Regions from separate parts of the Viridibacterium curvum genome, predicted to be linked through region 1. Evidence: predicted binding sites of a transcription regulator. Region 1 holds the regulator's gene; each other region holds the start of a gene.

Region 1 (7,447 bases):
TGCGGAACGGAATTGCTCGCAGCGCTGGGATTGCCTGATCCAGTGCGGCCTGCGTGATCGCCTGCCCAAGGCCGGCCAGTTCTGCATCGACAAGCACCTTGCCGCAGCCTGCCACGGTGACGTGAAGAATGGCCTGTTCTTCCGCGGCAAGGGCATGCTGCCCTTTGGCAACGAGATCCGCCCGGTGCGTGACGTGCTGGAATTCCTGTTGCGTGCGCCGCAGGCCTTGGGTTCGCCGTTGACCAAGGCTGCCCGGCCGGCCTGAGTTGCCGCCGCAAATTCGCGGCCCAAACAACAACGGCGCCTGCGGGCGCCGTTGTTGTTTTGGTTCCTGCCTAGTGCTCGAAGGGATCGTCCCGATCCAGCGCATCGCGCTGGCGGTCGACGAACTCTTGCGTCGAGTCGATGCCGCGCAGTTGCAGGATGGTGTTGCGCACGGCCGCTTCGAGCAGCACGGCGAGGTTGCGACCTGCCGCCACGGGCAGGATGATGCGGCGTACGCCAACCCCCAGCACGTCCTGTTCCTCATCGTCGAGCGTGAGGCGCAGCGGTTCGTCCTGCACGTTGCGCTTCTGCAGGTGCACGATGAGACGCAAGCGCATCTTGCGACGACAGGCCGTTTCGCCAAAGATCGTGCGGATGTTGAGGATGCCCAGTCCGCGCACTTCGAGAAAGTCCTTGAGCATCTCGGGACACTTGCCCTCGAGTACGCCCGAGGCGATGCGCGAGATCTCGACCACGTCGTCGGCAACGAGACCGTGGCCGCGCGAGATGAGTTCGAGCGCGAGTTCGGATTTGCCTGCACCCGAGTCGCCGGTGATGAGCACACCGAGGCCCAGCACGTCCATGAACACGCCGTGCAGCGAGACGCGCTCGGCGAGACGACGCGACAGGAAGGACCGCAGCACTTCGATGACGCGCGCTGATTCGAGCGGCGAGGCGAGTACGGGAACGCCAACATCTTCGCAGTTGCGGCGGATGATGTCGGGCACCTCGCAGTCGTCGGCGACGATGATTGCAGGGGGTGGTGCGGCGAGGATGGCGAGCAGGTGGTGCTCCAGCTTGTCCTTGGCCTGACGGCGCGCCCATTCGAACTCGGTCTGGCCGATGACCTGCAGGCGCGTGGGGTGGATCAGGTTGAGGTGGCCGACGAGGTCGGCTGCCCACACGCGGTCATCGTGAACGGTGATATGGGTGTCGAGCCGGCCTGCGACATGGCGCAGGCGCAGCGCGGCCCGGTTGGCTTCAAACAGCTGGGCGACGCTGGTTCGCCGCATTGGCGTCCCACTCGGCAAAGAGGCTGTGCAGCGCGCGCGCGTCGGCGGATTCCGTCAGCGCATCGCGGAATTCGCGATCACTGAACATCGTGGCGAGCTCGGACAGCAGCTGCAGATGCGCCTCGTTGGCCTGCTCGGGCACGAGCATGATGAAGATGAGACCGACGGGCTTGGCATCCGGGGCATCGAAGTTGATCGCTTCGGCCATGCGCATGAAGGCGCCCAGCGGCGACTTGAGGCCCTTGATGCGGCCGTGCGGAATAGCGACGCCTTGCCCAAGCCCGGTGGAGCAGAGCTTCTCACGCTGGGCCAGCGCATCGGTCACCAGCTTGCTGGATACACCGGCCTGGCGTTCAAACATGACGCCGGCAGACTCGAACACTGTCTGCTTGTCGCTGGCAGCAAAGTCGATGACAACGTTGGCAGCAGGCAGGATCTTGGAGATCAGGTTCATTGCAGGTAGTACGGACGCTTCGGCGCCTGGTATTCCGCGAGTTGGCGAGAGAGGGGGGAAAGTTTGCCTGATCGGACAGGCAGCGTCGAGATGAACGAGAGGTTTGTGCTGAAGCGGCCCTCTCCCTGTGCGGGAGAGAGCCGTCGCAGGGGCTCAGCCTTCTGCAGTTTGCTGGTGTTTGATGGCGTCGCGGGTATGGTCGGACGACTTTTCCTTGTGCTTGACGACCTGGCGATCGAGTTTGTCGATCATGGCGTCAATGGCGGCGTAAAGGTCTTCGTTGCTGCTTTCCACGAAGATGTCCTTGCCGCGGACATGAACCGTAACTTCGGCCTTCTGCTTGAGCTTTTCGACAGACAGGATGACATGCGTCGCAGTCACATGGTCGAAGTGACGGATTACCCTGTCTAGCTTGCCTGTGACGTATTCGCGGATGGCGGGCGTCACATCGAGGTGGTGGCCGGTGATATTCAGGTTCATAAGCGAACTCCTAGATCGTTTTGCGCTGACTGACCGGCGGAATATTGAGTGACTCGCGGTACTTCGCGATGGTTCTGCGAGCCACCACGATACCCTGCTGGCCCAACATCTCGGCAATCTTTGCGTCCGACAGCGGTTTTTTGCCGTCTTCCCCTGCGACCATCTGGCGAATCAGCGCGCGAATCGCCGTGGCGGAGCAGGCACCGCCCGTGTCCGTAGACACGTGACTGCCGAAGAAATACTTCAGTTCATAAATCCCACGCGTCGAGGCCAGGTACTTCTGTGTGGTGACCCGCGACACCGTGGACTCGTGCAGTTCCAGCTCTTCGGCAATTTCCCGCAGGGTCAGGGGCCGCATGGCCACTTCACCGTGGTCGAAGAACTGGCGCTGTCTTTCAACGATAGCCTGCGACACGCGCAGGATCGTGTCAAATCTTTGCTGGACGTTCTTTATCAGCCATTTTGCCTCTTGCAGTTGCGTGGACAGCGAGCCGCTGATGCCACGGTTCTGATGAAGGATATCGGCATAGACCCGGTGAATCCTGAGCTTGGGCATGGCCTCGGGGTTCAGGTTAGCCGTCCAGGCGCCACGGTACTTGCGCACGATCACATCCGGCACGATGTAACGCGCTTCCAGCGGCGCAAACTGGGCACCCGGATGCGGGTTGAGGCTGCAGATGAGTTCGTGTGCGGCACGCAGGCCGTCGTCATCGCAGCCCAGGCGGCGGCGGATCTTGACGAAATCACGTGCGGCGAGCTGTTCGAGACAGTGCTCGACGATGCCCATGGCCAGATCGCGCGTGGGGCTCTTGTCGCGTGCCTTCAGTTGCAGCAACAGGCATTCCTGCAGGCTGCGGGCGCCGATTCCCACGGGGTCGAAGTGCTGCACATGGCGCAAAGCCGTGACCAGCTCTTCGAGCTCGACTTCCCATTCTTCGGGGATCAGGGGGAGGAGCTCTTCAAGCTCCTGCGCCAGCATGCCGTCGTCTTCGAGCGCTTCAATGATGAGGCGGATCAAGGCGCGGTCGCGGTCCGAGAAGGGCATCAGCGCGAGCTGCTGCTCAAGGTGGTCGCGCAGGCTGGTGCTTGCGGCCTGGAACTCCTGGAAATCGCTGTCGTCGTCGCTGTCGTTGCTGCCACTGCCGCTGCCCGTGGCTTCGGCACGCCATTCGGCAGCCTCGCCGATGTCGTCGTCCGACACCGAGTCGTAGGCCTCGGTAATGGTGTCGGGCATTTCGACGGTGGTTTGCGGCTCGAAGTCCTCTTCGCCATTGGCGTGGCGGTCGGACAGTTCACTGGCTGCTGTCGCAGCCTCTGCCGTGGGCACGTCCTGCATCGGTGCGACATCTTCGCCCTCCTCGGCGCCATCGCGTTCGAGCAGAGGGTTTTCGAGCAGCATGCGCTCGATTTCGGTATTGAGCTCCAGGGTGGACAGCTGCAGCAGTTTGATGGACTGCTGGAGTTGAGGCGTAAGCGCTAGCTGTTGGGAGAGACGTAACTGGAGCGAGGGCTTCATGACTGGATGATGCGTGATTTACAGCCGGAAATGTTCACCCAGATAGATCTGGCGAACCTGGTCATTCTGCACGATCTCGTTCGGACGACCGCCCGCCAGCACTTCGCCGGCATTGATGATCCAGGCGTGGTCGCAGATACCGAGGGTTTCGCGCACGTTGTGGTCGGTGATCAATACGCCGATTCCGCGTGCCTTGAGGTAGCCGATGATCTTCTGGATGTCGATCACCGCGATCGGATCGACGCCCGCGAAGGGTTCATCGAGCAGGATCAGTTTGGGGTTGGTGGCGAGTGCGCGCGCAATTTCGACGCGACGGCGTTCGCCGCCAGACAGGGATATCGCATTGGCGTCGCGCAGATGGCCGATGTTGAGCTCGTCGAGCAGTTCGTCGAGGCGACCCCGTTGCTCGTCCTTGCCGAGCTTTTGCAATTCGAGGACGGCGAGGATGTTTTCCGTCACCGTCAGCTTGCGGAACACCGAGTTTTCCTGAGGCAGATAGGACAGGCCCAGCTGCGCACGACGGTGCATCGGCAGGTGGGTGATGTCGGTGCTGTTCAGGTGAATGCGGCCGCCATCTGCCTTGACGAGACCCACGATGGTGTAGAAGCAGGTCGTCTTGCCCGCACCATTTGGGCCCAGCAAGCCGACGACTTCGCCGCCGCCGACCTGGAAGGACACGTCCTTGACCACGGTGCGGGCTTTGTAACGTTTGCGGACGCCTTCAACCTTCAACAAACTCATGCACGGGATCTTTCAGCAACTTGCGGATCAGCTCCGCCGAAAAGCCGCGCGACTGCAGAAAGCGGGCTTGCCTGGCCCAGTCCTTCGCATCGACGGGCGGCTGCCCGAATTTCTTTTTCCACACGCTCCGTGCGCGTGTCAGTTCGTCTTCAACCAGTACCTCACCGAGTGCGGTGCTGGCGAGTTCTTCCGTCACACCACGGTCACCCAGCTCGCGGCGGATGCGGGCACTGCCCAGTCGTCCGGCGCGTGATCTCACATAGCTTTCGGCGAAGCGCGCGTCGGACTGAAGCCCTGTTTCTGCCATGCGGTCCAGCACGGCCTCCACGTCATCGCCCTCATCGGCACGCGCAGCCAGCTTGCGCCGCAGCTCCTGCCGCGAATGCTCGCGGGTGGCGAGCAGACGCAGTGCAGTGCTGGTGAGGGAGGAGGCGGGCTTCTTCACTGCGGGCTCCGGTCAGATCCGCGGACGCCGGGCTTACTCGGCGGCCACGGCCTGCATGGCTGCGACGCCGACAGCTTCGCGGATCTTGTTTTCGATCTCGCGTGCGGTCTCGGGGTGCTCACGCAGGAACTCGCGGGCGTTGTCCTTGCCCTGACCGATCTTCTCGCCTTGATAGGCGTACCAGGCGCCGGACTTGTCGACGAACTTGTGATCCACGCCCATGTCGACGATCTCACCCTCGCGCGAGATGCCCTCGCCGTAGAGGATGTCGAAATGCGCTTCCTTGAACGGGGGCGCGACCTTGTTCTTGACGACCTTGACCTTGGTCTCGGAACCGATGACTTCCTCGCCCTTCTTGATCGTACCGGTGCGGCGAATGTCGAGGCGCACGGAGGCGTAGAACTTCAGTGCGTTGCCGCCCGTGGTGGTTTCGGGGTTGCCGAACATCACGCCGATCTTCATGCGGATCTGGTTGATGAAGATGACCAGCGTATTCGTGCGCTTGATGTTGGCGGTGAGCTTGCGCAGGGCTTGCGACATCAGGCGGGCTTGCAGGCCCGGCAGCTGGTCGCCCATCTCGCCTTCGATTTCGGCCTTGGGCGTCAGCGCGGCAACCGAGTCGATGACGAGGATGTCGACGCCGCCCGAACGCACGAGCATGTCGGCGATTTCAAGGGCTTGCTCACCGGTGTCCGGCTGCGAAATCAGCAGGTCGCCGACATTTACGCCCAGCTTTGCTGCGTATTGCACATCCAGTGCGTGTTCGGCGTCGATGAAGGCCGCAGTGCCGCCGATTTTCTGCATCTCGGCGATGACTTGCAGGGTCAGGGTCGTCTTGCCGGAAGACTCCGGGCCGTAGATTTCCACCACACGGCCACGCGGCAGGCCGCCAATGCCCAATGCGATGTCCAACCCCAGCGAACCGGTCGATACGGCCTGGATCTCTTCCTCCAGCTTGCCGTCGCCCATGCGCATGATGGAACCCTTGCCAAACTGCTTTTCGATCTGTGCCAATGCGGCGGCCAGGGCTTTTGACTTGTTGTCGTCCATTTCAATCCTCAATGTCTGCAGTGACGGGCGCTCACGGAAATTATGGCATAGACCTTGCGTAAGGCGTGCCGCGTTTCACAGCAACCGATGTGAATTACCGCGAACAATTGGAAATACTTCAACGCTGGCGCGGGTTGTGCGAATCGTAGAAGATGAGGGACTGAGCAGGATCCGGCCATTCCGGCCCATTCACGAATGACTCCATGAGGGCGACGCGGCGGCAACGCCGGGTCGGAAGTGATGCAAGTACAAAGAACAGCCTGGTCCGCCGTGCTGGCGTTGACACTGGCCGCGTGTGGTTCCGGCAACAAGAACGAGGGGGAAAAGGCGGCGCAGGGCGTGTCTGCCGAGGCAAGTGCGCCGGCAAGCCAGAGCGGTCCTGCCGCGGGCGGCGATCGTGCCGCGCGGCCGCAAGCGGTGACGACCGTCAAGTCGCGCATCGAATCCGTGCCGGTGGTGCTGGCGGCACAGGGCAACGTGCTGCCTATCGATGAAGTGGACGTGCGCACGCAGAAAACCGGCACGGTCGCCGAGATCCACGTGCGCGAAGGTCAGGAGGTTGGTCGCGGCGCGTTGCTGTTCTCGCTGGATGACAGGGAGGATGTCGCCAACGTTCGCAAGGCCGAGGCGACCCTGGCCGGCACGCAGGCGCAAATCGTGATCGCCGAGCGCGAACTGGCGCGCAACATCGATCTGTTCAACCAGAAGTTCGTTTCGAGCGCGACCGTGGATACCTCGCGCAACAAGCTCGAAACCCTGCAATCGACGCTGGAGCAGAACCGCGCGGCGCTGGAGCAGGTCAAGGTCGTGCTGTCCTACAGCAAGATCAAGGCGCCCTTTGCGGGCCGCGTGGGCCGCATCGATGTACGCCCCGGCTCGCTGGTGCAGGCGAATGCCACGACAGCCATGGTCAAGATCACGCGTCTCGACCCGATTGCGGTGAGCTTTGCTTTGCCAGAGCGCGATCTTTCGCGCTTGCAGGCCGCACTCGACAAGGGCACGGTGCCCGTGCAGGTCGAAGTGCCTGGGCAGCGTGACGAGTCGGTCAAAGGGCGTGTCATCTTCGTCGAGAGCACGGTCGACAAGATATCCGGCACCATCGGCGTCAAGGCCGAGGTGTCGAACAGTGGTCGCAAGCTGTGGCCGGGACAGTACGTCACCGTGCGTGCGAGTGCAGGCATGATCGAAGACGCGCTGGTGCTGCCGCCGCAGGCCATAGTCAATGGCCCGAACAACCGCTTCGTCTACATCGTCAATGAAGACATGACGGTCAAGCAGCAGCCCATCGACCTTGTGCGCATTGCCGGCCGCAATGCCATCGTCAAAGGCATTGATGCCGACGTGAAGGTGGTGCTGGAAGGCGCAGCCAATTTGCGCCCGGGCAGCAAGGTCTTCGAGGTCAAGGGCAATGGCGAGCGGGGTGGCGGCCGTCGCGGTGGCGGTGATCAGTCCGGTCCGGCAGCCGAGAGCAAGGGTGGCGACAA
Region 2 (7,447 bases), on a different contig from region 1:
CGCCGTAGCGAGCGGCCCGAGGTCGATTCGAGGAGCGGAGCTGTACCGGGGTACAGCGAGCACCGGAGAGTCGAGATCGGGCCGCGCAGTAGGCGAGCGCCCTATCCTTAGCGGATGATGTCGTAGGAGTAGTCGGTTTTTCCTGGGATGATGGTGTTGGCATCCAGGGTTTCGAAGTACTCGTCGAGCAGGTCAACCAGCACGCGCATGCCGCCTTCGTAACCCCAGATCGGACGCACGTGGTAGTGGTGACGATCGAAGATCGGGAAGACCATGCGGATCAGCGGCGTGCCGGTGTCGCGCTCGAGGTACTTGCCGTAGGTGTTGCCGATGAGGAAGTCGACCGGCTCCGTGTAGAGCAGCGAACGCATGTGCCACAGGTCGCGCTTCGGATAGGCCTTGCAGCCCTTGCCGAACTGCGAAGAAGCGAACAGCGCTTCCACCTTGGCGGCCCATTCCTTCTCGCCGTTGGTGGCGAGCACGTGGGCGGGTTCGGCACCCAGTTCGAGCAGGAACTCGGTGAGGCCCAGCAGGAAGTCGGGATCACCGTAGAGGGCGTAACGCTTGCCGTGCAGGTGAGCTTGCGAGTCAGCCATGGCATCGACGAGCAGGCCACGTTCGCGTTCGAGCACGGCGGGGATGGGCTTGCCGGTGAGGCGCGAGATTTCCATCAGGAAGCGGTCGGTGCCGGCCACGCCGATGGGGCTATTGAGCAGCACGACTTCCTGGCCGTGTTCAGCAATGAACTTGGCGGTCTTTTCGCAGGAGAACTCCTGGAAGATGATCGTGGCCTTGGCGTTCAGCGCGCGCTCGACGGTCTCCTTGGTGGTGCCGCCTTCGTACATGCGGAACTCGCCATCGGTCGGGGTCGACCAGGTCTCGGACGGGTCGCAGATGATGTTGTACTCGACACCGAAGAGATCCATGATGCGCTTGATCTCTTTCATGTTGCCGACGACGAAGCCGTCGAAGCCACCGATGAAGTTGATGGCTTCACCGGGCACGCGCTCGAGCTTGGCCGTGGTGTCGGCCTTGCCGTCCCAGAAGTGACGCAGGATGCCCAGCAGCGCGTTGTCGTAGCCGGTGATGTGGCTGCCGACGAAGGCCGGGGTGTGGGCGAAGGGCACGTCGAATTCCATGGGCACGCTGCCCTTGTCCTTCGAGGTCTTGATGAAGGCGTTCAAGTCGTCACCGATCACCTCGGCCATGCAGGTGGTCGACACGGCGATCATTTCGGGCTTGTACAGGTTGTAGCTGTTGGCGAGGCCGTCGATCATGTTGTTGAGGCCGCCGAACACAGCTGCGTCTTCGGTCATCGAGGAGCTGACGCAGGACGTCGGTTCCTTGAAGTGACGCGAGAAGTGCGAACGGTAGTAGGCAACACAGCCTTGCGAGCCATGCACGAACGACAGCGTCTTGTGGAAGCCGTTGGCGACATACACGGCGCCCAGCGGCTGGCAGGCCTTGGCGGGGTTGACCGTCAGGGCTTCGCGCTTGAAGTTCTTTTCCTTGTAGTCCTCGGTCTTCGTCCATTGGACGATTTCCTGGATCTTGGCATCAGGGTGATTGAATTCGAACTCTTTCTTCTTGGTGGCGAGCATCTCCTGGTATTCGGGCTCGCGGAAGAGGTTCTCGTGATCGAGGATCTTGTCGGCGGATTGCGGCATGATGATTCTCCTGAAAAGGATAGTGAGGAGTTGGGAGTCAGGAGTGAGGAGGACGTGAGGCGAGGTGTTACTCCTCACTCCTCTCTCCTCACTCCTCACTGGTTACTTACTTCTTCCAGGGCGCCTTCGACAGACCCCAGATCGGCGCGTTGATGGCCATGTCCATGTCGCGCGCAAAGATCGCGAAGCCGTCATAGCCGTGGTACGGGCCGGAGTAGTCCCAGCTGTGCATCTGGCGGAAGGGCACGCCCATCTTCTGGAAGACGTACTTTTCCTTGATGCCCGAGCCGACGAGGTCCGGCTTGATCTTCTCGACAAACTTCTCGAACTCGTAGCCCGTGACGTCGTCATAGATCAGCGTGCCGTCCTTGACGTAGTGCGTGGTACGTTGATAGTCGTCGTTGTGGCCGAATTCGTAGCCGGTGCCGACCACTTCCATGCCCAGGTCTTCGTAGGCGCCGATCACGTGACGCGGACGCAGACCGCCCACGAACAGCATGACCTTCTTGCCTTCGAGGCGCGGACGATAGCGGTCGATGACGGCTTGCATCAGCGGCTTGTACTTCTCGATGACCTTCTCGGCATTGGCCTTGATGGTGTCGTCGAAGTGCGAAGCGATTTCTCGCAGCGACTCTTCGATCTTGGTCGGGCCGAAGAAGTTGTACTCAACCCAGGGAATGCCGTACTTCTCTTCCATGTGGCGGCTGATGTAGTTCATCGAGCGGTAGCAGTGCAGGACGTTCAGCTTGGCCTTCGGAGTGTTCTCGAGCTCGGCGATGGTGCCGTCACCCGACCACTGGGCGATGACGCGCAGACCCATTTCTTCGAGCAGAATGCGGCTGGACCATGCGTCACCACCGATGTTGTAGTCGCCGATGATGGCCACGTCATACGGGGTGGAGACGAAGTCGGGGCGCTTGTTCGGATCGGTCTTGTCGAACACCCAGTCACGCACCGCGTCGTTGGCGATGTGGTGGCCGAGCGATTGCGACACGCCGCGGAAACCTTCGCAGCGCACGGGAACGATGGTGTGGCCAGCGTATTCCTTGCTCTTCTTCTTCGACACGGCTTCGATGTCGTCACCGATCAGGCCGATCGGGCATTCCGACTGCACCGTGATGCCCTTGTTGAGGGGGAAGAGTTGCTGGATTTCGTCCATGATGACTTCGAGCTTCTTGTCACCACCGAAGACGATGTCCTTTTCCTGGAAGTCGGACGTGAATTGCATGGTCACGAAGGTGTCCACGCCGGTCACGCCGATGTAGTAGTTGCGACGCGCAGCCCAGCTGTACTGGCCGCAGCCGACGGGGCCGTGCGAGATGTGGATCATGTCCTTGATCGGACCCCACACCACACCCTTGGAACCGGCATATGCACAGCCGCGGATGGTCATCACGCCCGGCAGGGACTTGATGTTGGACTTCACGCCGCAATCCGACTTGCCTTCTTCGTGCACGTTGAGGTGCTTGGCGCGCTTCTTGGCCGTTTTTTCCGGATAGGCCTTCAGCACCTCGTCAATGAGGGCTGCGTTCTGGGCCTTCTTTTCGTCAATGGTCATGCTCATTTCTAAATCTCCTATATGCGGGAGCGGAGGGTGGAGAGCCGGGGTGCACGCTGGCGGTGAGTGCCGGAGCCAGGAAAGCCACGAAACCAAGCGCAAGGCCGTCCAAAGCTTTCCTGGCGCCCCCCAGGGGGGCCGGAGTTGCCGCTTGCGCGGCAACTCCGGGGGGCAGTAATGACCCCCTCGACTCTCAGTGCTTAGGCAGCCAGATCAGCAGCGGTCTTGCCAACTTGCGACTCGTCGATCTGCTTCATGATGCCGTGCTCCATCAGCAGGTCTTCGAGCTGGTCCATGGTGATCGGCGTCGGGATCGTGCCGTTGCCCTTGTTCGCATGGATCTTCTGGGCGAGCTGACGGTATTCGTTGGCTTGCTTGGAGTCCGGTGCGTACTCGAGCACGGTCATGCGGCGCAGTTCAGCGTGTTGCACGATGTTGTCGCGCGGCACGAAGTGGATCAGCGTGGTGCCGAGCATCTTGGCCAGCGATTCAGCCAGTTCCAGTTCCTTGTCGGTCTGGCGCTCGTTGCACACCAGGCCGCCCAGACGCACGCCACCCGAGTTGGCGTACTTCAGGATGCCCTTCGAGATGTTGTTGGCGGCGTACATGGCCATCATTTCGCCGGACATGACGATGTAGATTTCCTGAGCCTTGTTTTCGCGGATCGGCATTGCGAAGCCGCCGCACACCACGTCACCCAGGACGTCGTAGGAGACATAGTCCACGCCGTCGTAGGCGCCGTTTTCTTCGAGGAAATTGATCGAGGTGATCACGCCACGGCCAGCGCAGCCAACGCCCGGCTCCGGGCCACCGGATTCAACGCAACGGATGTCGCGATAACCCACCTTCATGACGTCTTCCAGTTCCAGGTCTTCCACGGAACCGGCTTCAGCGGCCAGCGACAGGATGGTGTCCTGGGCCTTTGCGTGCAGGATCAGGCGGGTGGAGTCGGCCTTGGGGTCGCAGCCGACGATGAGGATCTTCTGACCCATTTCGGCGAGGGCGCCAAGGGTGTTTTGCGAGGTGGTGGACTTGCCGATACCACCTTTGCCGTAGAAGGCGATTTGACGAAGGTCTGACATGTGATTCTCCTGACAAACAGATGAGCAGTTAAAAGTGGTCGCAAAAATTTTTTGCCCTGTTGGGTGTGGTTCTTGCGCTTTACCGTGCCCCGGATGCAGCCCCTAACGCCTTTTCTTGCTCTTCGTATCTGCGACTCGTCGGCGAGACATGGTCGGTGCAGGCTCCTTTCAGCAACTGGCGTGCCACCCTCTTGAAATCCTCTTGAAAGCCTTTATTTGCGCGGGTTTTCGGGCGATGCCACAAAACTATCGAGGTGATAGTCGGGTGTGACAAATGCGACAAAGGCATTGCGCCTGTCACAAAGCACACGGCGCCATAAAACCGCGCCTGAAAGTCGACAAACGCGCGTAGAAGCGCGCCAGTGCTGGGTTTGTGTGCGACAGACAGTTGTCGGGTACGGGCCTTGCTGATAAGGGTTCGTATTCGCTACAGCCCGCCAGCAATGAACACGCCCATCGCGCCAATCGTGGCCTCGGCCCCGAGCACCGACAACCCCGCCAATCCGCACTTCACGCGGATCGGTGGCGTACCGGTCATCGCGCAGCTGGTGGAGCGTTTCTACTTCCATATGGACACGCTGCCCGAGGCTGCCCGCATCCGCGCGATGCATCCGCCCAACCTCGGGCCGGTCAAGCAGGTTCTGGTGGGCTTCCTCACCGAATGGATGGGAGGCCCCCAGGCTTACTCGGTCGAGCGCGGCCACCCGCGCCTGCGTCGCAAGCATCTGCCCTTCCCGATCGGCGCTGCCGAACGCGACGCATGGATGCTGTGCATGCGCACCGCCTTACAAGAGACCGTGCAGGACACGGCGCTCATTGCCCAACTGGAGCAAGCCTTTTTCAAAACCGCAGATTTCATCCGCAATGACGAGGATCACCACCATGACCACCATCGATAAAACCGCCTTTGCGTCCCTCGAAGCTGAAGGACGACTCCTCAACGCCGTGTTCAAGGGGCCGACCGCAACCGCCGGGCGCTTCGGGTTCCGCGGTGACATCGCCATCGAGTTCCAGCAGCAGAAGGCCGACGAGAAGCGCCCGCCTGAAAAGTGCGTCGAGCAAGTCATCGCCGCCTGCCAGGAAGGCGAAGTCGGCTTCAGCTTCCTGGGCGGCTTCCTGCTCTCATTCGGCTACATCAAGCTGCTTGCCGAAACCCTGGGCGAGAAGCTCACGCCGACCGGCAAGTACATCCTCTACTGCGACAACATCGATCTGTCGAAGAAGTACGTCATCAACTACGCCGGCGCCACCTTCTACATCCTGCCGATCGACGAAGCGACCGTGTACAACGAGCTGCTCGAAATCTTCTATCTCGAAAAGAACGACCTCAAGAAGCTCGACACAGGCGGCAAGACCGAAGCCGTGGTGAATGGCGGGCTGAAGTTTGTCGGCGACAAGAAGTTCATCCAGAGCACGTATGACGAACTGCTGACGCTGATGGGCCCCGTGCGCAATCCGTACGAGAATCGCCCCGTTTAAGGGTCTGTCATTCCCGCCAGCTTTACCAGCGGCATTGCCGCACTTCGCTCCCCTCCCCCGCTTGCGGGGGAGGGGCTGGGGGAGAGGGCTGGCGCGGGAATCCAGTGGCGTTGCGTGAAAGTCGCTGGATTCCCGCCTGCGCGGGAATGACGCCCTTTGTTGCACTCGCCACTCGCCCGCCATGGCTGCCCGCGACGAAGGTCTGATGCTTGAGCACCAGCCCAGCCGCTGGTATTCCACCAACATGGTGGGTATACCGGCAGATCTGGTCGCGTCGGTCGCTTTCAACGAGCATCCACAAGCCCTGCGCATTGCCGGCACGCGCGAGGCGAATGCGGGCCTGTTCCGCCTGCTGGATGACGCCGTAGACCAGGCTGACGCGGCCGACCGCTTTGCGCATTACATGGACGCCGTGTTCGGGCTGGAGAAGCCCGACCCCACGCAGCCACGCCCCCGTGAACGACGCTTCCGTGCCAGCTATCTCAAACTGCTGCAAGGCTGGGGCTTCGACTCCAACAGTCCGCAGGGGGCTGTGCTCAAAGGCTGGGTGGAGAGCCGCTTCGGCATCACGCCTTCGTTCCACAAGTCGGCGCTGGACCGCTATCCCTCACCCGCCTGGACGGGCTATCTCGAAGAGAAGTTCAACAGTCGCTTCCACAACAACTGCATCAACATGCAACTGGATGCGCTGTACGAATTCTGCCAATGGAGCCTCGTGCGTTTCGCACATCCGCTCTGCCGCCTCATGTGGCGCGGCACCAACCACATGGAAGAGCAGATCCTCAGCGGCTCGCTGCGGAGCCGCGAGTGCATCACGCGTCTCAACAACCTCGTCTCGTTCAGTCTTGATGCCGAACGAGCCAGCGAGTTTGGCGACTGGGTACTGAAGAGCGACGTCCCGGCCTGCAAATTGCTGTTCTTTCCCGGCCTGCTGAACGACAAGGTGCTCAACGCCGAAGGCGAAGCCCTGGTCATCGGCGGTCTTTATCGCGTGGAGGCACGTTATGGTTGATCTGGTTCTCGAACGCCCTGCCCGTCTGCCTGAGGCCCCGCCGCTGTCGCTGCTCGACCGCGCCCTCGGCGCCTATCTGGGCCTCGCCATCGGCGACGCGCTGGGCGCCACGGTCGAGTTCATGACTCCGCGCGAGATCATGACCACCTATGGCACGCATCGCCATGTCATCGGCGGCGGCTGGCTCAAACTCAAGCCCGGCCAGGTGACAGACGACACCACCATGGCGCTCGCGCTGGGGGACGCCATCGTCAAGGCGCGCGGCTGGGATCTGCGCGAAGTCGCCGAACACTATGCGGACTGGCTGCGCGGCATGCCGGTCGACTGCGGCAACACCTGCCGGCGCGGCATCCGGCGTTACATGCTCGACGGCACGCTCGAAGCTGCCTTCAACGAGGGGGACGCCGGCAACGGCGCCGTGATGCGCAACCTGCCCGCCGTGCTCGGCTTCCTGCACGACGATGCACAGCTCGTGCGCCACAGCTTTGAGCAGGGCCGCGTCACGCACAACCACCCGCTGTCCGACCTCGCCAACGTGGCCATTGCGCGCATGACGGCATCCCTCCTGCGTGGCGAGCCCGTTACCCAGGCCAAGCGCATTGCCGAAGAACTCGCCGCGCAGGAGCCGCGCTTCTCGACCAGCCGCTAC
Region 3 (7,447 bases), on a different contig from region 1:
ATTAACGTCGCCCAGGTGGCCGATCGCACGCGTTTGGTCATCAACCTGCTGCGCCCCCTGACCTATGTCACGTCCGCGTCAGGCAAGGAAATTCTCATCACCTTGAGCCAGCTCGGTGCCAAGACGCAGGAGCCGGTTACGACGGCCCGCTTTGCCGAACAGCCCGGTGGTGCAGAGAGCCACAAGGTCCGCGACATCAATTTCCGTCGTGGCCGGGATGGTGAGGGGCGCGTAATCGTCGACCTGTCCGATGCCAACACCGGTATTGATATCCGTCAGCAAGGCAATGACCTGATCGTCGACTTCCTCAAGACCGCTCTGCCGGACAATCTCCGCCGCCGCCTTGATGTCACGGACTTTGCAACGCCGATCAACACTGTGTCGACGAGCACCCAAGGCAACACGGTGCGTATGGTCATCACGCCCAAGGGACTGTGGGAGCACAACGCCTACCAGACCGACAATCAGTTCGTCATCGAAGTGAAGTCGGTCAAGGAAGACCCGAGCAAGCTCGTTCAGGGCTCGCGCACCCAGAAATATGCGGGCGAGAAGCTGTCGCTGAACTTCCAGAACATTGATGTGCGTTCGGTGCTGCAAGTCATCGCAGACTTCACGAACTTCAACATTATCACCAGCGACGCAGTGAGCGGCACGCTGACCCTGCGCCTCAAGGACATTCCATGGGATCAGGCCTTGGAAATCATCCTCCAGGCCAAGGGTCTGGACATGCGCAAGAATGGCAGCGTGATCTGGATTGCGCCGCGTGACGAGCTGGCGGCTCGTGAGAAGCTTGAGCTCGACTCCAAGGTGCAGATCGCGGATCTGGAGCCCTTGCGCACGGAGACCTTCCAGGTCAATTACCACAGCGCCAAGTCGATTTTTGACGGCATCCTGAAGGATAAGGAAAAGACCATCCTGTCCAAACGCGGTGTGGTGGTGATGGATGAGCGCTCAAACAAGCTGATCATCTCTGACGTGCCGGCACGCCTCGACGACGTGCGTCGCATGCTGACTGAGATTGATGTACCGGTTAAGCAGGTATTGATCGAAGCGCAGATCGTGGAAGCCTCGGACAGTTTTGCGCGCAACCTTGGCGCTCGCCTGGGTTTCCTGGGATTGCTGGGCAACACGTACAGCGGCCGTCCCAAGGTGACTGTCGGTGCGGGTATCGAAGGCACGGGTTACCAGGCTGGTCTTACCGAAGACAAGGCCAAGTGGAACACGAGCAACGCGCAGAACGTCAATCTGGCCGCGCCGAACATCAACGGCCGTTCGCCTGGTGTGCTGTCGACTATTCTGTATAACGCCGCCGGCAGTCGTTTCATCAGTCTTGAACTGTCTGCCCTTGAGGCGGATGGGCGCGGTAAAGTGGTGTCCCGTCCTCGTGTGATGACTTCTGATCAGAACGAAGCAATCATCGAACAGGGTATCGAGCTGCCGTATCTGACGGCATCCAGCTCAGGCGCCACGACGATTTCTTACCGGAAGGCCGTTCTGTCCCTGAAGGTGCGGCCGCATGTGACGCCTGATGGCCGTATCTCGATGACCATCGACGTCAACAAGGACTCGGTAAACAGCCAAGTGTCCCTGAGCTACGGCTTGGCAATCGATACCAAACACGTGAGCACCCAGGTTCTGGTCGACAACGGCGGTACGGTGGTGCTGGGCGGTATCTATCAGCAAACGACCACCAACAACACGACCAAGATCCCGCTGTTGGGTGACGTACCGGTTCTCGGTTACCTGTTCCGTGAAAACGAAAAGGCAGACACCAAGACTGAGCTGATGATCTTCGTGACGCCGCGCATCATGGCTGACAACATGGCCAGCCGCTGAGCTAGCGATGCTGCAATAAAAAACCCGGGCTCGTCCCGGGTTTTTTATTGCCTGAAAGCTTCAGTCCAAGGCGACCAATGCGCTTTCAAGGAGCAAGTTCCAACGGCGTCTGGAACTCGAGGCTTCAGCCCATGTTGGCTTTGGTCCAACCGAGCGAAACCAGCTGTTTCAGCAAGGTATCGTTGGCCTCGCTCTTGCTGCATGTGCTTGGCATGGCGAAGTGCTCGGGTGCCATTAGGGTCTCACGGCGCGGTTGGCGATCGCCTTCGTGTTCGTAGAGGAACAAGCCTTTGCCATGCTCATCCGTGCCGACCAGCCCGAAGCGTTCGGTGCCGGCGATGCCGCGTACCCACCAGACCCAGCGCGGACTGATGCCGTTCTCGCAGAACGAGGTGGTTTCGATTTCGAATGACATGACCCTCTGACCTTGTTGTGATGCAGGCTTATCGCGGCCGTGGGCTGCCGCGTGCCTGTTTGATTATCGGGGAAGCAATTTTACTAAGGTCGTAGAATTTGGTGAATTTCGAAACTAACTGTGTCGTGAGGGAGGTCACGCACAGTTTTTGCGCTTATCGCAATGCAGCACCTCAAGCTTTGACAGGGGGCGTCGTTATGCATTCTGGAGCCTGTCGTCGCGGCAGGTGTCAACATCTTCCGGAGGCGAACCATGAGGCAATTTGCAGTCATTCGCGCAGCGCTGGCATTGATCATCACCCTGACAGGCGTCCCGGCTATCGGTGCCGAAGAGTTTGCGACGGCCAAAGAGGCTGAAGCCATGGTCGGCAAAGCGATTGTGGCCATCAAGGCTAACCGCGCCCAAGCGCTCAAGGAGATCACGGACAAAGATCCCAAATGGATCGATCGTGACCTCTACCCGGTCGTTTATGACATGACTGGCAAAGTGCTGGCACACGGCCAGAACCCCAAGATGGTCGACAAGGACCTGATTGATTTCAAGGATCCGGACGGCAAGCTATTCGTCAAAGAGCGGGTGGATCTCGCCAGGAGCAAGGGTAAGTTCTGGCAAGACTATGCCTTTACAGATCCGGTGACCAAGAAGGTGTTGCCCAAGCAGGCCTACTGCCAGCTGCAGGGCTCGGACATCGTCTGTGCCGGCATCTACAAGCGCTAGATCGTCTTCGCTGCAAACTGAACGCAGGAGACAGGCATGAAAATCGTCCACCGCATGCTGATTGCGCCGATGTGCTGTGTTGCCATGATTTTTGCCGTTGGCATCGCGACGGGTTATGCGCTCCGCAACACCAGCAATGCGTTGGAGAATCTTTTCGAGAACCAGTTTACCGGCGTTCAGCAAGCAACGGCTATAGAAACGGAGTTGCTGTCGGTGCATGCTGCTGCCTACGCCATGTTTACGGCCCTTGATGGTTTGAGCGAGAAGAAGGCGGCTGAACGCCTGAGAGCGCTCAATGATCGTCTTGATGCCGTGCGTGCGAAGTTGCCGACGCCGGATGCGGGCGCGCAGGAAGACAGTCTGGGCATGCTGGAGAAGCTGGCCCGTCATGTCGTGGCTTACCAGAAGGCGTTGAATACGGCCATCGATATGGCATCGATGGATGCCAACATGGGCCGATCCGGCATGCAGACTGCGGACGACAAATTCAAGCTGGTCTCGGCAACCGTCGCGGCGAGGGTGCAGCTGGAGGTTGAGGCTGCGCGTGAGGGTTATCAGTCGGCGCTGTCCGTGCGTAACACCGCCTACATGGTTTGCGGTTTGCTGTTTGTGGTCGCGGTCGTTGCCGCGGTGATGCTTAGTACCTATATGGCAGGTGCGATTGCCAAACCCGTTCACAGCGCCATCATGGTGGCCAAGCGGATTGCCGGCGGCGATCTCACACAGCCAGTGGCGCCTGGTGCGAATGATGAGGTGGGGCAGCTGGTTGGCGCGCTTTCCTCCATGCAGGACAGTTTGCGCCAGATGATTTCGAGTGCGAGTCGTTCGGCGTTGGAGCTTGAATCGGCGAGCCGCGATATGGCGCAGGCTGCCGATGTCGTGAGTGGCAATGTGGGGCGACAGTCAGATGCACTCAGCAGCGCAGCTGCTGTTGTGGAGGAACTGACAGTCAGCATCGCGCATGTGTCGGACAGCGCATCTGCCGTGACTGATGTCGCCGAGCAGACCTCCCGCACGGCCGAGCAAGGGGTAAGCCTTGTCATGAAAGTTACCGATGAGGTGCGCGGTATCGCCACTACGGTGGATGCCACGGCTGCCTCTATGGAGGCCCTGCGTGAGAGCGCCAACCAGATCAGCGGTATTGCCAATGTCATCCGCGAGATCGCAGATCAGACCAATCTGTTGGCATTGAATGCGGCTATCGAGGCTGCGCGTGCGGGTGAAAGCGGTCGTGGCTTCGCTGTGGTGGCTGACGAAGTACGCAAGCTTGCCGAGAAGACCAGCAACGCCACACAGGATATCAAGCAGGTCATTGAGCGCATCCAGACCCAGTCAGTCAGCGCTGCGACCGAAATGGGCGCCGCGCGTAGCCGCGTGGATGCGGGGGCTCAGCTCATGGAGCAGCTGCGCGACCCGCTGCACGCCATCGAAATCGGAGCCAACGAGGCAATGATGCGCATGCGTGAACTCAGCGTTGCAGCGCGCGAGCAATCGGCCGCCAGCGACAGCATCGCGCAAAACATGGAAAACATCGCCAGCATGGGCAGTGACAACGCCGGCTCCGCGCAGCGCTGTCAGACAACCGCTACAGCCTTGCAAGGGCTATCGCGTCAGCTGAGCGACGGCATAGGCAAGTTCAGGGTCTGAGCACGCCCGTCAGGCGCCGCGCGTGGGGCACGCGTCCTGCGCAATCTCCGCCACGCTTCCGGGCAACGTATTCCGCCTCTGGTCACTAACCCCGAGCGCGAGTCCCAGACCCAGCCACAGTGGTCGACTGCAATGTGGTCCTGCGGGCGGCAGCCCTGCCGTTGGCCCGGGCCTATGACTCCACTTTTTCCGCCGGCACCAAGTTGGCGAACTGGCCCGCCCTTGGTGCGGCCTTGGGCGCGCTGGAACAACGTTGGCCGCGCTGTGCGTTCCTTGCGGAATTCCCTCTAAGGCATTGCTGTAAATCATCTTTTCCGCCCCGATGCGGCAAGGTGGAGCCGATGGCATGGATGCTGCTTGACAAGGCTTGCTTGCAGGCGATGCAGCCTGGAAGCGAAGCCTCCGCCAACGACGGCGGAATCCGGATGGCAGCCTTATCCCCGTCATCCGGTCATTCCTAACCGACAATTAGCCGCGTCCGCGGGGGCCTTCTGCACGTGATTTCTGCGTGCCGTAGCAAGCTTTCGTCATGGCCGGTGAAGTGATACAGACCATGAAGATCATTCTTGCTGGCCACGGCATGGTGGGCCACAAATTCCTCGAAGAACTCCATCAACTGCAGCCGGGCGCCGACGTGACCGTGCTGTGCGAGGAGCCTCGTCCGGCCTACGACCGCGTGCATCTCTCCGAGTTCTTCTCCGGCAAGTCGGCGGAAGACCTGTCGCTCGTCCAGCCCGGCTTCTTTGAAGAGAGCGGATTCAAACTGCGTCTGAACAGCCGCGTAGTCGGCATCAACCGTTTCGACAAGACTGTCACTACGCAGGACGGCGAAGTCCTGCCCTACGACAAGCTGGTGATGGCCACGGGTTCGTCGCCCTTTGTCCCCGGTGTGAAGGGTAACGACCGGGAGTTCTGCTACGTTTATCGCACCATTGAAGACCTTGAGGCCATGACTGCCGGCGGCAAGGTCTCGCGCAGCGGTGTCGTGGTGGGCGGCGGCCTGCTGGGCCTGGAATGCGCGAAGGCGCTGCGTGATATGGGTCTCGACACCCACGTTGTCGAGTTTGCGCCGCGCCTGATGACCGTGCAGGTCGACGACGAAGGTGGCCGCATGCTGCGCACCAAGATCGAAGCACTGGGCGTGAATGTGCACACCAGCCGCAACACCACCGAAATCACCGATGGCATGACGGCGCGTCATCGCATGGTGTTCGCCGATGGCACACACCTTGAAACCGACATGATCGTGTTCTCGGCCGGCATCCGTGCGCGTGACGAGCTGGCGCGCCAGAACGCTTTTGCGGTTGGCCCGCGCGGCGGTTTCGTCATTGACGACCAGTGCCGCACGTCCGACGACAACATCTACGCCATCGGCGAATGTGCCTCCTGGCGCGATCAGCTGTTCGGCCTAGTTGCCCCAGGCTACGACATGGCCCGCATCGTGGCGCGTCAGCTCGCCGGTCAGAGCGACGCAGCTTTCGGTGGCGCTGATATGAGTACCAAACTCAAGCTGATGGGCGTCGATGTTGCGAGCATTGGTGACGCACAGGGCCGCACCGTCGGCTGCCGCAGCTATCGCTACACCGACGAGATCAAACAGATCTACAAGAAGATCGTCGTCAGCGAAGACGGCAAGCGCCTGCTGGGCGCTGTGCTGGTGGGCAATGCCGATGAATACGGCACCCTGCTGCAGATGGCACTCAACAGCATCACGCTGCCGGCTGACCCCGAATTCCTGATCCTGCCGTCCAGCGACGGCAAGGCCAAGCCGGGGCTCGGACCGGATGCACTGCCCGACGCTGCCCAGATCTGCTCGTGCAACAACGTCAGCAAGGGGCAGATCTGTGCCGCTGTGGGCGATGGCGCCACGACGATTGCCCAGATGAAGAGCTGCACCAAGGCTGGCGCCACCTGTGGCGGCTGCGTGCCGCTGGTGACGCAGATCATGAAGGCCGAAATGGCCAAGCGCGGCATGGCGGTGAACAACCACCTCTGCGAACACTTTCCTTACTCGCGACAGGAGATCTATCACCTCGTGCGCGTTGGCCAGATCAAGAGCTTCTCTGAGTTGCTGGCCAAGCACGGCAAGGGCCTGGGGTGCGACATCTGCAAGCCCGTGGCCGCATCGGTTCTCGCCTCGTGCTGGAACGACTTCGTGCTGCAAGGCGAGTTGGCCAGCCTGCAGGATTCCAACGACTACTTCCTCGGCAACATCCAGAAGGATGGCACCTACTCGGTCGTGCCGCGTATGCCTGGTGGTGAAGTGACGCCGGACGGCCTCATCGCTGTCGGCCAGGTCGCCAAGAAATACGGCCTCTACACCAAGGTCACAGGCGGTGCGCGCGTCGACATGTTCGGTGCGCGCCTGGAACAGCTGCCGCTGATCTGGGAAGAGCTGATCGCCGCCGGCTTCGAGTCGGGTCATGCCTATGGCAAGTCCCTGCGCACTGTGAAGAGCTGCGTCGGCTCGACCTGGTGTCGTTACGGCGTGGATGACTCGGTGGGCCTCGCCGTCGAGCTGGAGAACCGTTACAAGGGATTGCGCGCGCCGCACAAGATCAAGTTCGGTGTCTCGGGGTGCACGCGTGAATGTGCCGAAGCGCAAGGCAAGGACGTCGGCGTCATCGCCACCGAGCGCGGCTGGAATCTCTACGTGTGTGGCAACGGCGGGATGAAGCCGCGCCATGCCGAGCTGATTGCGTCTGACCTCACCAAACCGCAACTGATCGCCATGATCGACCGCTTCCTGATGTTCTACGTCAAGACTGCGGATCGCCTGCAACGCACCAGCACATGGCGCGACAACATGGAGGGCGGGCTGGAATACCTCAA
Region 4 (7,447 bases), on a different contig from region 1:
CGGCCGTGAGGATGTAGGGCGCGAGCATCTTTGTGTCGCTCTTGCCTTCCCAGGTGCCGTGGGTGTCCTGCGCGCGCCACACCTTGATCAGTTCCTTGATGAAGGGGGTCTCAAGTGCCGCTGCGTCTTCAGCGGTGAGTTCCAGTGTTTCAGCCATGTCTCATTTACCTCTCAGTCAAGCCTCGTCTTCAAAATCGAGTTCGCGTGCCTCGTCCTTCTGCATCACCTTGCGCAGCCAGGGAGGGGGCGTGCCCTTGAGGACTTCCTGCAGCTTTTCGAGGATGTCCATGATGGGTTCGGGTTGCGGCACCTTGATCGGGTGGATCTTGCTGGCCACCACGCGCGCGGCGGCCGAGCCGCCGATGGCGGCGACGTACACGATGGCGACGTCCTTGATGGCTTCGAGCTTGGGTGCAAGCTTGTCTTCGTCGCCGTCTTCGTCGAGCTTGCCGCCGAAGTCGAAGGTCTCGATGTAGCTGTAGCCGTCCTTGGTGACGTCATACACGGCGATGTGCTTGGCCCAGCCGAAGTGGGCGTCGACCTTTTGCTTGTCCTGCGTGGAGAAGGCGACTTTCATGATGCGCTCCTATGAAAAATCAATTGCTGACTGCTCACTGGGGCTGCTGGCGCAACCACAGCCCGTACCGCAGGAACCACCCTTGGCGGCAGCAAGGCTCTCTTCGGGAAGTGGCCAGTCGTGTGGCTGGGCCACATGCTCGGCTTCGAGAAAGGTGTTGGCCCACAGCGTGATGAGCTCGCGTGTGCCGCGATAGCCGACCATGCAGACATGCGAGGCGCCGAGGCGATCGAACATGGGCAGGCCGGTGCGCAGCAGCGGAATACCCAGTCGCGCTGCGCCCTGGCGGCCATGGGAATGCGTGATGAAGACGTCGGCGCCGGTGGCCTTGGCGCGCGTCTCGAGGTCTTCGAGGTCGCCGATCAGCACTTCTTCGATGGGCAGGCCGGCGAGCACGGCGGAATGCGTGGTCGTCACCGCTGCGGTGACCACGGCCCCCATCTCGTAGGCGAGCATGCCGAGCGAGAACAGCAGATCAGGCTCGGCACCAATGGCGAGCTTCTTGCTGCCGATCCAGAAGTGCGCGTCAAGCATCGCGTCCTGCAACCGGCCGCGCTGGCGACGGTACTTGTTGGGCACCGGCTGACCGGAGATCTGGCTGAGATGGCTCATCAGTTCGTCCACAGCACCGAGGCCCAACAGGCGGTCGAAGACGCGGAACGGCACGCCGGCCTTGTCTTCGAGTGCCGTGGCGGCCGCCGTCATCTGCGTGCCGATGGCGAGTGTGGCCACTGCCGAACTCATGCTGCGCATCTGCGCGAGCGTGGTACCGCCCAGCGTGGTCGGCGTGAAGTTCTCGGGGATGTGCCCGTCGAGCGAGCCGGAGATATCGGGCAGGAAGATCGCACGCAAACCGAAGGCTTCGATGATCTCGCGCAGCTCTTCGATGTCGGCCGGCGTCAGATGGCTGCCGGGCAGCACGTTCACCAGCTTCGCGTCTTTCTCGGCAGCGGGCTCTGCGAAAGCCTCGACCAGCGACAGCACAGCCTTGCCCCAGCCATCTTCCAGCGCGCCGACGTAGTCAGGCGTCGACACGTAGACGATCTTCGTGCCGTCCAGTGTTTCGCCATGCTTGTTGTGGATGCGCTTGAGATAACCGTCGACATCGTCACCCTTGGTCTCGGTGAGGCCCGTCGACGCAATCGCGATGACGCTGGGGTTCGCGCGCTTCTTGATGTTGAGCACGGCCTGCTCGATGTTCTCAAAGCCCCCGAGGATGGTGCTCACCTCGTTCATCGCCGTGGTCTGCAGCGGGATGGCTTCCTTGAAGTGGCGCACCAGCAGCACGAGGCCGAACGAGGTGCAGCCCTGCGAGCCGTGCATCATGGGCATGCAGTTGTCGACGCCCATGAAGGCGTAGCACGCGCCCAGCGGCTGGCTCATCTTGAGCGGATTGACCGCGCAGGCTTTCTTGGATTCGACGACGTTAGCCATGAACGCCTCCCTCATCCGTCGTTCCCGCCAACTTTAAAACCGGCAAAGCCGCACGGCGCTCCCCTCTCCCGCTCGCGGGAGAGGGGATGGGGGAGAGGGAAAAAGCGGGAACCCAGCGACTTTGCGACGCTTCGGACGACACTGGATTCCCGCCTTCGCGGGAATGACGATGATGAGAGATCGCGCCCGATGCCGTCGTTCCCGCGAAGGCGGGAACCCAGTGGCTATGGGTTTGATCACGCATTTGACGACGCGCCGCCGATTGCTGCTCCGCCCTGCCATGCAGCCAGCACTCCAGCAGCACGCGCAGGTAGAGGAAGGCCAGGCTGACAATGGCCAGCGGGTAGGCGACGAAGTGAGTGAGGCTGCTGTCCATGATTGCGACCTCAGGCAGCCTGCGCGGCAACGGGGGCCGCTGCAGGCTCAGGTTCGGGCTTCACCAGCGGCGTGGGCTCGGTCTCCCACGGTGCGAGGCGACGCACCTGCTCCCAGATGGGGTTGTAGAGCGCCTTGTCGATTTCTTCGACGAGCTTGACCATGCCTTCGTAACCCGCATAGGCGTGGTGGCGTTCCTGGTTGATGTCCAGCCAGGGCATCTTGGCCTTGAGCGCAATGAACTGGCTGCGACCACCGGAGAGCATGATGTCGGCCTGCGCGTCGCGGAGCATCTTGTACATCTCGCGCGGCGTCATGTCGTCGATCATGTGGGCGTCCTGGCCCATCAGCTCCATGATCTTTTCCTTGTCTTCCTTGGTCGACTTCTTGACGCTGGTGCCCACCACTTCAAGGCCGGCTTCCTGCAGCGCGGCGACGACCGACCAGCTCTTCACGCCGCCGGTGATGAGCAGCACCTTCTTGCCTTCGAGGCGCGAACGGAACGATGCGATGCGCTCGAAGGCGCGCTTCTCTTCCACCGCGATCAGCGCTTCGGTGCGGTCGCGCAGCTCTTCGGGCGCGCCCTTCTGGATGAGCAGGCGGGCGATTTCGCGAAGCGTCTCGCTCATGTCGCCAATGCCGTAGAACGAGCCTTCGAAGAAGGGAATGTCGTAGCGCTCTTCCATCTTGCGCGCGATGTTGATCATCGACTTCGAGCACACCATCATCGACGCCCTGGCGCGATGCGAATAAGCGACTTCCTTGTACTTCGCGTCACCCGAGATGCACGACAGGATGCGCACGCCCAGCGCGTCGAGCAGCGGCTTGATCTGCCACAGCTCGCCGGAGAGGTTGTACTCGCCGATGATGTTGATGTCGTAAGGCGTGGTGTATTCGGGTTCGGCCGTACCGATCACGTAATCAAGCAGGGCTTCGCCACCGAGCTTGTTGCCGAGGTTCTTGGGGCCGACGAAACCCGGTGAGTTCACGGGGATCACCGGCGTGCCGAATTTCTCGGTCGCTTTCTTGCACACTGCCTCGATGTCGTCACCGATCAGTGCGGTCACACAGGTCTGGTAGACGAAGACGGCGGGCGGGTTGTACTTCTCGACAATCTCGCGCACCGACTTGAAGAGACGCTTCTCGCCACCGTAGATCACGTCGAGCTCGTTGATGTCGGTCGTGAAGCCGGTGCGATAGAGCGTCGCGCTGCTGGAGAAGGACGTGCGGTTGTCCCACGAGTTGCCCTCGCAGGCAATCGGGCCGTGCACGAGGTGGGCCACATCGACGATGGGCTGCAGCGCAATCTTCGCGCCGTCAAAGGCGCAGCCACCTGCCGCAGCGCCCGGCGACAGTTGTTTGGTACAGCCCTTCTTCTTCTCTTTGGCCGACTTGTTCTGGTTGTGCTCGCAGGCCGGTTCTTCGAACACGTCCTGAATCTTGCTGGAAACCCGTGCATCCATGGCACACCTCTCTGTCAGCTGACACCCTGCTTCAGCAGGATTGGTGCCAGCGTCGTGTTTCTAGTGATATCAACAACTTGGCATCAGATCCCGGCGCCGCTGGCGTGGGCTTGCAAGCTTTGCGACAAGGCTCTTTGTCGGGTTTGCATGAGCCATCGCACACGCACCCTGCTCCACGATTCCCGCGTGATTCGCCGCGAGGCGCGAAAACGACCCGAGACAGTGCTGCTGCACGGCGAGGCGTCGTTGACAAAGCATCGCGGTGAATCGCGCGGGAATCACTCCACGCCTTCCATCTTGGCGCGATGGAACATCACGTCCTTGAGACGGCGGTTAATGGCGACAGGCGAGAGGTCGAGATCGCGACGCGCTTCGTTGAGCGCGTCGTTCACCTTGTGCGCTTCGTCGAGCGTGAAGATGAGGCGGTTCGCCACGTGGCTCGCACCAGGCACCGCACGCGCAATCGCCTGGCGGTTGGGGTGCTCGTCGAGCGCCACCAGTTCCTTGGCTTCCGGGTGGCCGTCAAGGCAAACCACGCCGTCGATGACTTCGATGCGACGTCCGTCGCTCGTGAGGCGGATGAATGTCGTGCTCATGTGCGGGCTCCTTCAGGTGTGTTCACCGTTCGCTGGCAACGGCCAGTAGCAGGACGCGTGCCGCCAGCCATGCAAAGCCCGCAGAGCGAGTCCCCATGCGCCTTTGTGACAAACGGCCCACGCACCGGCCAGCCCGCGCCATGCGGCGCTGCGACAAACACGACAAAGCCCGCGCGACAAAGGCGACGCGGCGCACCCTGCTCTCCACCTCGTCGCCCGCAAAGCCTTGTGCCATGCGGCTTTGCAATGTGGGAATGAAGATTGCTGATCTGCTCGCGCCCCACACCGCACAGAGAGAGGAAGCCATCATGCAGATCGGTGTCGATACCCAGCGTGCCGTCGAGAACAAGCGCGTCTTCGTGCTCGACTGCGATGACGTCACCAGCACGGCGCTGCAGTTCATGCTCGCCGACGAGATGGAGACCCACCTCTTCACTACCGCCGCCGAAGCCCTCGCCAAGGCGAAGACCGCGCCGCCCGAACTGGTGCTGCTGGGCCTCGCCACGCTGGAGGCCGAAGGCGAAGCCGTTGTTACCCAATTGCGCGAAGCCGTCGAAGACGTGCGCATCCTCGTCGTCTGCTTCGACGCCGACGAGCCGCTGGTGAAGCGCGCACTGGAGCTCGGCGCCGTCAGCACCCTGCTGCGCCCGCTCAAGGTCGAGAACGTGCGCCGCAAGGTCGACGCCCAGATCGGTCGTCGTGCTGCCCTGTCGATTCCGGTAGTCGTGCGCTGAGCCAGTCACCGGGAGCAAGCCCATGAAGCTGATGATCGAACGCCGCTTTGCCGAACCCCTGCTCGCGGCCGACCCCACTCTCCACCTCGTGCAGGAGCAGTTGCGCTTCTCCGACCGCGTCGAACTCGACATCCAGCAGCTGCCCGCCTCCGCGCTCGACCAGCTGGAGCAGCTGCTCGCCGAGGCTGGCCCGGCCACTGCGCCGCGTGCCACGCATCTCGCTACCGTGCGCCGCGCACTCGCCGACGGTGGTCCGCGCTTCGGCGCCAACGAGCTCGAAAGCGTGGTGCCCGCCATTGCCCGCTACCTCGCCAAAGAGGCCATCCGTGGCTGGCTGTTCAGCGCCAACATGACCACGCGCCCCCTGCCCTACGTGGTCACGCGCATTGACTACACCCCGCCCTCGCAAGACGAAACCGGCAAGGTCTTCATCGAACTCAAGGCCAACGCCAAGGGCTCCCTGGCCACCCAGATCGTGCGCATCTACGCGAGTGACGCCACGGGGCGCACCATCAGCGAGATCTTCGCCGCCAAGGGCTTCCTGAAAGAAACACCCGAACTCATCGCCCAGTACGACGCCGTCACCGAGCGTTACTACGACTGGCGCGGCCGCTACGGCGAGCAGTTCTCGGGCAGCGGCACCGGCTTCTACACCGCCGACCCCAATGCCACGCACCACGACACCGACTGGTCACGCAAGGACGTGATCGTGCTCTCCGCCAGCGGCGGCACGGCGCGCCTCGTCAATGATGAAAGCATCCTCGCCTCGCGCACGCTGACGCTCGACGCCCCCGGCGACATACTCGGCCCCTACCTGCGCCGCGCTGCCAAGAGCAACCGCTACGAGAACGAAGACGAAGTCGCAGACGAACGCGCCGCCCTGCCCGCAGGCCTCTTCACGCAGCTGCCCATCCACCCCTTCATCCTCATGTTCCACCTCGACCTGCACCACTACCTGTGGGTGCACGTGGAAGACATGCAGCCCTACGCCTGGCAGCCACAGCTGAAACAGAAGCTCGTACTGCCGCCCGAGCAGACCGACCTCATCGACATCCTCACCGCCGAGATGGACGTACTCATGGACGACATCGTCGCCGGCAAATCCGGCGGCACCACCGTGCTGTGTGCGGGGCCTGCAGGCGTGGGCAAGACGCTCACCGCCGAGGTGTATTCCGAGATCATCCGCCGCCCGCTCTACCGCGTGCACTCCGGCCAGCTCGGGCTCAACGTCGCCGCGATGGAAACCGCGCTGAAAGACGTGCTCACCCGCGCGCAGCGCTGGGGCGCCGTGATGCTGATCGACGAGGCCGACGTCTACATCCGCCGTCGCGACGACAACATGACCGCCAACGCCGTGGTCGGCGTCTTCCTGCGCGTGCTCGAATACTTCAACGGCCTGCTGTTCCTCACCACCAACCGCGTCGATGACATCGACGAGGCCATCGTCTCGCGCTGCATCGCCCTCATCAAGTATTCACCGCCCGACGAAGCCGCCCGCGCACGCATCTGGCAGGTCATGTCCGAACAGTTCGCCCTGCCCATCAGCAGCGAACTCGTGCAGGACCTCGCGCGCATCTACCCGCACGCCACGGGCCGCGACATCAAGGGCCTCGCCAAGCTCGCCGCCAAGTACTGCCAGCACAAGCAGTGCCCGCCCACACTCGACGTGTTCCAGCGCTGCGCCATCTTCCGCGGCATGGACGTGCCAGCACTGCTTGCAGCCGCTTGAGAGGCCACGCAAATGCCTTCGCCACAACAACCGGGAACCGCTGGGTGGACAAAGCCCCTCACCCAACCCCGCTCCGCGCCCCACGACTGGCAATGCATTGCCAGTCGGCTGCGCAGGCGTGCGACATGCCGCACGAAACCCCTGCTGCGCCCCACATGGAGAGGGCTTGTTGCCCCCTTCTCCCTGCGGGAGAAGGGCTGGGGATGAGGGCCGATGTTCGCAAACTGAATGGCATTAACCCTACTCCCACACCGAATTCTTCACTGTCCAGCAAGGAAAAACACCATGGCACGCATCGGCCTCTTCTTCGGCACCAATAGCGGCAGCACCCGCAAGATCGCCAAGCAGATCAAGAAACGCTTCGACGACGACACCATGGCGGATGCCGTCAACATCAACAAGGCTACGGTCGAAGACCTGCTCAAGTACGACTTCCTCATCTGCGGCACGCCCACCCTGGGCGATGGCCTGCTGCCCGGCATTGAAGCCGAGTGCGACGAAGAGAGCTGGGCCGAAGCCATCGAGAAGTTCAAGGGCAC

Evidence for each region. The regulator sigma-54, encoded in region 1, starts transcription at its own class of promoters, with help from an activator protein. The targets are predictions, from matches to a motif close to TGGCACGCTTNCTGCTNA.
Region 2: the regulator sigma-54 is predicted to act here: its motif matches at 4,476-4,493, upstream of nifH (nitrogenase iron protein).
Region 3: the regulator sigma-54 is predicted to act here: its motif matches at 4,958-4,975, upstream of nirB (nitrite reductase large subunit NirB).
Region 4: the regulator sigma-54 is predicted to act here: its motif matches at 3,881-3,898, upstream of nifE (nitrogenase iron-molybdenum cofactor biosynthesis protein NifE).

The regions. Positions count from the first base shown of each region.
Region 1 is NZ_BAABLD010000008.1:1,042,662-1,050,108, forward strand. Features, by position in the region: gene ABEA02_RS12630 (NAD(P)H-dependent flavin oxidoreductase) at 1-265, shown strand, start outside; gene hprK (HPr(Ser) kinase/phosphatase) at 336-1,277, opposite strand; gene ABEA02_RS12640 (PTS sugar transporter subunit IIA) at 1,246-1,731, opposite strand; gene hpf (ribosome hibernation-promoting factor, HPF/YfiA family) at 1,885-2,211, opposite strand; gene ABEA02_RS12650 (RNA polymerase factor sigma-54) at 2,222-3,727, opposite strand; gene lptB (LPS export ABC transporter ATP-binding protein) at 3,746-4,468, opposite strand; gene recX (recombination regulator RecX) at 4,449-4,913, opposite strand; gene recA (recombinase RecA) at 4,947-5,963, opposite strand; gene ABEA02_RS12670 (efflux RND transporter periplasmic adaptor subunit) at 6,204-7,447, shown strand, end outside.
Region 2 is NZ_BAABLD010000017.1:506,314-513,760, forward strand. Features, by position in the region: gene nifK (nitrogenase molybdenum-iron protein subunit beta) at 108-1,667, opposite strand; gene nifD (nitrogenase molybdenum-iron protein alpha chain) at 1,774-3,231, opposite strand; gene nifH (nitrogenase iron protein) at 3,426-4,307, opposite strand; gene ABEA02_RS18800 (group II truncated hemoglobin) at 4,751-5,206, shown strand; gene ABEA02_RS18805 (hypothetical protein) at 5,190-5,786, shown strand; gene ABEA02_RS18810 (NAD(+)--dinitrogen-reductase ADP-D-ribosyltransferase) at 5,968-6,798, shown strand; gene draG (ADP-ribosyl-[dinitrogen reductase] hydrolase) at 6,791-7,447, shown strand, end outside.
Region 3 is NZ_BAABLD010000007.1:8,016-15,462, forward strand. Features, by position in the region: gene ABEA02_RS06425 (type IV pilus secretin PilQ) at 1-1,836, shown strand, start outside; gene ABEA02_RS06430 (hypothetical protein) at 1,961-2,251, opposite strand; gene ABEA02_RS06435 (cache domain-containing protein) at 2,504-2,968, shown strand; gene ABEA02_RS06440 (methyl-accepting chemotaxis protein) at 3,005-4,615, shown strand; gene nirB (nitrite reductase large subunit NirB) at 5,169-7,447, shown strand, end outside.
Region 4 is NZ_BAABLD010000017.1:486,371-493,817, forward strand. Features, by position in the region: gene ABEA02_RS18685 (NifX-associated nitrogen fixation protein) at 1-157, opposite strand, end outside; gene nifX (nitrogen fixation protein NifX) at 176-577, opposite strand; gene nifN (nitrogenase iron-molybdenum cofactor biosynthesis protein NifN) at 587-2,011, opposite strand; gene ABEA02_RS18700 (hypothetical protein) at 2,004-2,387, opposite strand; gene nifE (nitrogenase iron-molybdenum cofactor biosynthesis protein NifE) at 2,398-3,849, opposite strand; gene ABEA02_RS18710 (hypothetical protein) at 4,128-4,445, opposite strand; gene ABEA02_RS18715 (response regulator) at 4,700-5,179, shown strand; gene ABEA02_RS18720 (AAA family ATPase) at 5,202-6,908, shown strand; gene ABEA02_RS18725 (flavodoxin) at 7,194-7,447, shown strand, end outside.